2 regions of the Ilumatobacter fluminis genome follow, and region 2 is predicted to be linked to the other one. Evidence: predicted binding sites of a transcription regulator. Region 2 holds the regulator's gene; the other holds the start of a gene.
The links. The regulator LexA, encoded in region 2, represses DNA repair genes until DNA is damaged. The targets are predictions, from matches to a motif close to CGAACNNNNGTTCG.
Positions count from the first base shown of each region.

Region 1: a site for LexA is predicted at 1,783-1,796, ahead of BDK89_RS15785 (error-prone DNA polymerase). Genes of this name have one in related genera too.

Region 1 is NZ_SOAU01000001.1:3,489,164-3,493,245, forward strand. It holds gene BDK89_RS15785 (error-prone DNA polymerase) at 1-1,770, opposite strand, end outside; gene BDK89_RS15790 (AAA family ATPase) at 1,901-2,992, shown strand; gene BDK89_RS15795 (SHOCT domain-containing protein) at 3,048-3,533, shown strand; gene BDK89_RS15800 (hypothetical protein) at 3,546-3,947, shown strand; gene BDK89_RS21845 (NUDIX domain-containing protein) at 3,967-4,082, opposite strand, start outside.
Region 2 is NZ_SOAU01000001.1:3,010,429-3,014,510, forward strand. It holds gene BDK89_RS13620 (dihydrofolate reductase family protein) at 31-738, shown strand; gene nrdR (transcriptional regulator NrdR) at 763-1,215, opposite strand; gene BDK89_RS13630 (LysM peptidoglycan-binding domain-containing protein) at 1,346-1,756, opposite strand; gene lexA (transcriptional repressor LexA) at 1,983-2,615, shown strand; gene BDK89_RS13640 (hypothetical protein) at 2,646-3,620, opposite strand; gene BDK89_RS13645 (aminotransferase class I/II-fold pyridoxal phosphate-dependent enzyme) at 3,631-4,082, opposite strand, start outside.

The DNA of each region.
Region 1 (4,082 bases), 480 kb from region 2:
CTCGATCTCGGCCGCGAGGTCGAGCACCGGTTCGGGGATCGTGCAGTCGGGTTGGGCGCGGGTGGCCTCGACACCGCCCCACCCGTCGATCTGTTTGGCGTAGGCGTCCTGCTGGCCGGTCGAGTGGCCGAGCGCCTTGGCCATGTCACGGATCGACGAGCGGGCGCGGTACGTGATGACGTTGGCGACCTGGGCCGTGTGGTGGCGTCCGTAGCGCTCGTACACGTACTGGATCACCTCCTCGCGGCGATCGCTCTCGATGTCGATGTCGATGTCGGGCGGGCCGTCGCGTTCCGGGGACAGGAACCGTTCGAACAGCAGGCCGAGCGAGACGGCGTCGGCCTTGGTGATGCCGAGGGCGTAGCAGACCGCCGAGTTGGCGGCACTCCCCCGGCCCTGGCAGTAGATGTCGTTGCGACGGCAGAACTCGACGAGGTCCCACACCACGAGGAAGTAGCCGGGGAAGCCGAGCTGTTCGACGATGTCGAGTTCGCGGTCGATCGTCTGCCAGGCCCGTGCCCGTCGGCTCAGGTCCTCCACGATCATTCCGTTCGCCACGGAGGCGGGTGCCGGTCGCTCGCCGTACATCCGTCGGCCGCCCTCTTCGGCGATGTGGCGGAGGTACTCCATCTCGGTGAGCTGCCGTCCGTCGACCGTCGGGCACGGGAACGGCGGCAGGTCGGGCGCGACGAGCGACAGGTCGAACGCGGCGGCCCGGCCGATCTCGGCGGCGAGTTCGACGACGCCCGGGTAGCGGGCGAACCGGCTGAGCTGTTCGGCGCCCGATCGCAGGTGGGCTCCCGAACAGGCGGGCAGCCAGGCGTCGAGTTCGTCCATGCTGCGCCGGGCGCGCACGGCGGCGATGGCGGTCGCCAGCTTGCGCTGCGACGGGGTGGCGTAGTGGACGTTGTTGGTCGCCACGCACTCGACCCCGACCCGATGGGCGAGTTCGGCCAGGGCGTCGTTGCGGGCGGTGTCGAGCGGGTCGCCGTGGTCCCACAGTTCGACGAGGACCCGATCGCGCCCGAACGCGCTCACCAACCGTTCGAGTTCGCGTCGCGCCGCCGCCGGGCCCGCGTCGACGAGCGCCTCCGGCACGGCCCCCTTGCGGCAGCCGGTGAGCACCCACGAGTTGCCGGCGACCTGGTCGGCGACGTCCGCGAAGGTGAACTGCGGTGCCCCCTTCTCCCCCGCCAGGTGGCCGTTGCTCAACGCACGTGCCAGCCGGGCGTAGCCGGTCGGCCCGTCGGCCAACACGAGCAGGTGGGTGCCGTGCGGGTCGGGCGCGTGGGCGTCGGGCAGTTCACCGGTGTCGACCTGGAACAAGGTGTCGCTCTCGGCACGGGCGACGTGCTGGTCGACGCCGAGGCCCGGTGTGAGGGTGATCTCGGCCCCGAACACGGTCGGCAGCCCGACCGCACGTGCCGCCTCGGCGTAGCGGACGACCCCGTAGAACCCGTCGTGGTCGGTGAGGGCGAGCGCCTCGAGCCCGAGCCGGGCGGCTTCGGTCGCCAGCTCCTCGGGGTGCGACGCCCCGTCGAGGAACGAGTAGTTCGAGTGACAGTGCAACTCGGCGTAGGGGACGGCGCCCGCCACCCTGGTCAGGGAGGGTTCGAACGCCTGGCGCTTGCGACCCCAGGCGGGCGAGTCGCCGCCGGCGTTCCACGACAGCGAGCCGGGGGCGCGACCGTCGCGACGCAACTGGGCGTTGCGCCCGGACAGCTCGGCTTCGAGCTCGTTCCAGCTCCACGACGGATTGTTGAAACCCAAGGTCGCGAGTATCGAACAAATGTTCGCCGACCGCAACCTGCCTGCTCACGGAGGAACAGGTACGTGAGAACGTAGCGATTACCTACTTCACGACGTAGCTGTCGCCTACCCCTGTGCGTACAGTTGGGACATGGAGGAATCGCCGTTCCCGTTCCAGGGCCCGCTCGACGCCCGCCACGTGCAGGGTCGCGACGATCTCGTCGGCGACCTGATCGAGCGGGTCACGGCACGCCGGGTCACCGCCCTGCTCGGCCCGCGCCGATTCGGCAAGACCAGCATCCTGCACCGGGTCGGCGCCGAGCTCGAGGACGCCGGCACCACCGTCGTCCACGTCGACCTGTACGAGGTGTCGTCCACCGCCGATCTCGCCGTCCGGCTCGATCACGCACTGGCGTCGGTGCGCGGCCCGGCACTCGACCGGCTCCATCACTTCATCTCCGCCGGCGAGATCAACCTCGGGTTCGTGAAGCTGATGTTCAGCCGTCGCGGCAGCGACCAGCCCGACGCCCTCGCCGTCGTCCACCACCTGCTCGACGGGCTCGTGACCGCTGCCCAGAACACGCCGATGCTCGTGGTGTTCGACGAGTTCGGCGGCATCGACCGGGTCGACGGCGCGGCGGGCCTGCTCCGCACCAAGTTGCAGCACCACGTCCGCGACGTCGGGCTGATCTTCGCCGGATCGCAGCTGTCGCTGATGCGGGCGATGTTCACCGACGTCGCCCGACCGTTCTACGGCCAGGCCGAGCTCGTCGACGTCGGACCGCTCACACCCCGTGCGCTGCGGCAGATCGTCGACCACGGCTTCCGGTCGACCGACCGCGACCCGGGCAACCTGGCGTCGTCACTGATCGAGTTCACCGGCGGCCACCCCCAACGGTCGATGCAGCTCGCCGACGCCGCATGGCGACACGCCGTGCCCGACGAGCCGTTCCGGGCCGATCTGTGGGGCATCGCGCTCGACCACGTCCGCCGCCAGACCGACATGGCCAACGAGACCCTGTTCGCCCACAGTCAGGCCAACGACCAGAAACTGCTCCGCCTGGTGTCGAACGGAGAGCCGATCTTCGGTGCCGCGGCAGCGGTGATCGGCCTCACCGCCGGATCGGGCCAATCGAGCCGCGACCGCCTGGTCGACCAGGGCGAGATCATGCGCGCCGGCAACGCCTGGCGCGTCGTCGACCCCGTCTACGCCGACTGGATCCGCCGACGCTTCCCCCTCTGAGCCACCCCAGGTGCGCCCGAATCGCACCCGAAGGATCGCTGTCACACTGCTGCCCATGTTCGGCAAGAAGATCAAGGACCCGGTCGCAGGACACGCTCAGGTCCTCGGCGTCGGCGTCCCGACCGAGAGTCAGGGCCGAATCATGCGGATCCGACTGCAACTGCTGATCGAGGCACCGGGCGTCGCACCGCAGCAGATCGACACCGGGATGATGGTCAAACGCGTCAACATCCCACAGGCCGGCATGGTCCTCCCGGTCACCGTCGATCGCGGCAACCCGAAAAGGTGGGAGATCGACTGGGACACGGCCCCGACACGCCAGAGCCTCATCGACGCACAGGCCCAGGCAATCATCGACGCCGGCGGCATCGACGCCACACACGGCACCAGACACGACACCACACCCGACACCGCATCGCCGAACACGGCCGATGACCGGCTCACGCTCCTCGAGCGGGCAGCCGCGCTCCACGCCGACGGGGTCCTGACCGACGACGAATTCGCGGCCGAGAAGGCCCGCATCATGCATCAGCACCCGTGAGGAGAGACGCCAATGGGCATTTTCGACAAGGCGAAGGACGCATTCTGGAAAGTCGCAGAGGTCGCTGTCGTCAACCGCGAGCAGGGACTCCACTTTCACGACCTCGCGGCGCCGGGCGATCCGCCGACGCCGGGTTCGCTCGCCGAAGCCGCCGCCCACACGCCCGAGGTCGCGAGCGCGTCGTTCCCCGACCATCCCGACACCCGGTGGGCGGTCGACCGGTCGTGGGCGAGCGACGGCTACGCAATCGTGTCCGCCACACCGTCGGCCGACATCGGCTACGCACAGGTTGCGTTCGCCTACCGGTGCGAGGGCGATGCGGTGTACCCGGTGGGCTCCTACGTCCCCGGTGAGCAGGGGTGGACGCTCCTGACCGCTGCCGGCGACATGCCGGCGACGCTCTCCGAATCCTGACCCGGCCGGGCGGCCTCGGCTACGACGGGGCGAGGGTGCGGAGCAGCGCCGTGAGGCGGTCGTCGGAGGCGCGTTCGATGGCGGCGGGCCAGTCGAGCCATTCGATCTCCTGACTCTCGCCTTCGGGCGGGTTCG
Region 2 (4,082 bases):
GCAGCGGGTGCCGAGTGGCAAGATTCGTTCGTGCCCTCCGATGCAGCACCCGCGATCCGCCGCCTCTCCCCCGACCCCGTCGGCACGACCACGGTCGTCGACGAGTACGGCGTCGATCGGCCACGGCCGGCCGACCGGCCGTGGGTCACGGTGTGCATGGTGGCGAGCCTCGACGGCTCGATCGCACTCGACGGCGCATCCGGCGGCCTCGGCAACGCCAACGACCGGGCCGTACTGGCGACGATGCGGACCGTCGTCGACGTCGTCATCGTCGGCGCAGCGACCGCGGCCGGCGAGGGCTACGGCCCGCCGAAGCGTCCCGACCTGCGGATCGGCGTCGTGACGAACAGCGGCCGCATCGATGCGACGTCGCCACTGTTCACCTCGGGCGCCGGATTCGTGATCACGAACGAGCACGCCGAGATCCCGAGCGGCGTCGACACCCTGCGGACGGGCGGTCGCGAGGTCGATCTCGTGGCGGCCGTCGAACGCATCCCCCACCTGATCCCCGGCGTCACCCACGTCCAGGCCGAAGGCGGGCCGACGCTCAACGGGGCGCTCGCCGCCGCCGATCTCGTCGACGAGATCTGCCTGACGGTGTCGCCCCACGTCGTCGGTGGCGATGCCGCACGGCTGACATCAGGCGCTCCGGAACGGGGCCTCGGGTACGAGCCGGCGCACGTGCTGCTCGACGACGAGGGCTATCTGTTCACCCGCTGGGTGCGGCGACGCGACTGATCGGCGCGGCGACCGGCGCCGGCGTCAGGAGAGCTTCTTGAGCAGCTCGAGTTCGCTCTGGAAGTCGGCGGCGCCGTCGAAGTTCTTGTACACCGAGGCGAAACGCATGTAGGCGACCTCGTCGACGACTCGGAGCCGCTCGAGCACGGCGAGCCCGATCCGGCTGCTGGTGACCTCACCACCGTCGAGTCGGAGCTCGTCCTCGACGGCGCTGGCGAGCTCGGCGATCGTGATGTCGTCGACACTCCGGCCCTTCGTCGCCGCCCGCAGACCGTGGACGATCTTGTCGCGGTCGAACGGCTGCGTCGTACCGTCCGACTTGGTCACGACGAGCGGCAGCTCTTCGACCCGTTCGTAGGTCGTAAAGCGGTAGCCACACCCGAGACACTGACGACGACGGCGGATCGCCGACCCCTCGGCCGCCAGGCGCGAATCGACGACCTTGGTGTCGTCGGCGTGACAGGACGGACAGTGCACCCGGTCGAGGTTACTGCGGCGACGCCGCGCTCACCCCGACGATCCTCGAGCCGACCGCCGCCCGTTCGGCGATCACTCAGTGACGCTTCAGCAGCTCGGCTCAGCGGTTCGGCACGGCAGTTCGGCGAGATCAGGGCAGGACGACGATCTGGCCGACGTGGATCGTGGCGCCGCCGTTCAGGGCGACCAGTTTGTCGACGTACTTGACGAGCGAGATCTCGCCACGGTGTTCCTGGGCGATCGTCCACAGCGAGGCGCCCGGCTGGGCGACGACGGAGCTTCGTGCCGGCTGGCTCACGGCAGCGGAGGCAGGTACGCCGCCGGAGCCGGCCAGCACGTCGTACGTCGTGACAGCGCCCACCGCGACGAACGCGGCCAGGGCGGTTCCGACGACGGCTCGGCGCCGGCGATACGTGGCCTCGCTGACACGGCGGCGAGCCGGACGGCGCTCGACGGCGGGAACCGTCGACGAGTCACCGCCGTGGGTGCGACCCCGCTGCGGGGCTCGTGTCGTGTGCTGCAGGCTGATCGTGGCGCTCATCTCGTCTCCCAACTGACGATCCAGTGCTCGGTGGTGGTGCTGGTGGTGCTGCTCAGGCGCCCGGCCGGGTGACCGAACGACTGTACGTCGAACAGTTGTACCCGAACGACCGTTCGCTCGTCAACCCGAAAACGGACATTTGTTCGACGAACGGGTGCGCGATTCGGAACACCTGTCCGACGAACGGGTGTTTGACCTGGTCGGCGAACGTCTGTACGATGTCACCATGGCCGAAAAAGCGATCAGTCGTCGTCAACGAGAGATTCTCGAGTTCATCGAGTCCCAGACCCGCGACCGCGGCTTTCCGCCGTCGGTCCGCGAGATCGGCGAGGCGGTCGGCCTCACCTCACCGTCCACGGTGCACAGCCACCTCAACACCCTCACCAAGATGGGGTACCTGCGCCGCGACCCCACCAAGCCCCGTGCGATCGAGGTGCGGTGGGATCCGAACTCCGGTGTGGCGATGGAGCGGCGACCGGTCCGTCACGTGCCGCTCGTCGGCGACGTCGCCGCCGGCACCGACGTGCTCGCCCAGGAAAACGTCGAAGAACTGTTCCCGGTCCCGACCGACTTCACCGGCGATGGCGAACTGTTCATGCTCCGGGTCCGCGGCGAGTCGATGATCGACGCCGGCATCCTCGACGGCGACTTCGTGATCGCGGCGCAGCAGTCGACGGCGAGCAACGGCGAGATCGTCGTCGCCGGCATCCCCGGCGACGAGGCCACGGTCAAGACCTACCGCCGCGAGGGCGATCAGGTCGTCCTGGTACCCGCCAACTCCACGATGGACCCGATGGTGTTCGGGCCCGACGAGGTCACGATCTACGGCCGGGTCGTGACCGTCATGCGCCGCCTCTGATCGGCGGCCGCCGACCGACGGCGCTCACCATCACGCCGACGTGTCGTCGTCACTCGACGACGACACGTCGGCGTCGTCGCGTTCGGGCGACGGTTCGAGATCGCTCGGCCAGGCAACGGCCGACGATGAATCCGGCGCCGGAGCGGGCGCCGATGGCGATCCCGGCGAGACTGCCGAAGGGTCCGGGCGTGGCGTCGCTGCCGACTCGGTCGACGGCGAGTCGACGTCGGGGGTCGGCACGACCAGCGGCGGTGCGGTCGTCTCGGCGTCGGGAGCCGACCACGGCTCGGCGACCCGTCGCTCGTCCGGCGCCATGGGATTGACCGGAACCTGGCGGACGTCGGGCGACGCGGGCGGCCACGATCCGTTCTGGGTCTCGGCGCGCCGGGCGTGGTCGCGTTCGGTCACGCCCCAACCGGGATCGGCGAGCCCCGTGAAGGTCGCTGCCTTCTTCGACCGACGTGCCGACAGCCACAGCAGGAAACCGCCGAGCACGAGTCCGCCCGCCACGGCGGCGATCGCTCCCTGTCGCAACTGTTCGACGCCGTCCTGCGGGTCGCCACCGATCGCGGCGACGATCGCCGGATCGGCACCCAGGACGCTGATGCGGTACTCGCCGGGTTCGGGGATCGTGATCCGAGCCACCGAGGTGCCACTGCCGACGTCGAGGTCGTACGAGACGCCGTCGTCGGCGACCCGGGGCACCTCGACCCCGGTCGTGGTCGTCACCGTGAAGGTGAACGGCCGTCCGGGCAGAGTGCTCGGCTGGCACCCGTCGACCGGGGCGACGATGCCGGACAGTTCCTCGAACACGTAGAACTCGCCCGGCTCACCGAACGTCAGCGTGGTCGTGCAGCCGGTGACGGCACGAGCGAACGACTCCGCTGCCGATTCCGGCTCGCGGTCGGCGAGGACCCAGAGGACACCTCCGCCGACGAGTCCGGCGCACAGCACCAGCAAACCGATCGCCGCGATGACGCCGCGTCCGTGTCCTCCCTTGGGCATGTGTGGCCTTTCAGTCAACGCCGAGTCGCTGGGCGATCTCGGCGATCCGCTCGTCTGGTTGTACCACGGCCACCCGCACGTAGTCAGCACCCGCGGCGCCGTAGAAGTCGCCGGGGCTCACCAACACGCCCGCTTCGCGCGCCAGGCGTTCGGTGAACTCCCATGCGTCACCGACTCGGAACCACAGGTAGAAGCCACCCCCGGGCACCTCGATGTCGTACCCCGACCAGCGGCTCAGCACATCGGCCAGATGGACGAGCCGCGTCCGATACCGCTCACGCTGCACCTCGACGTGTTCGTCGTCGTCGAGCGCCACCACGCCGGCGGCCTGCACCGGGCCCGGCACCATCATCCCGACGTGCTTGCGGACCTCGCGCAGGTAGTCGACCAGGTCGGCGTCGCCGGCGTAGAAGCCGAGCCGGGCACCGGCCAGGTTCGACCGCTTCGAGAGTGAGTGCACGG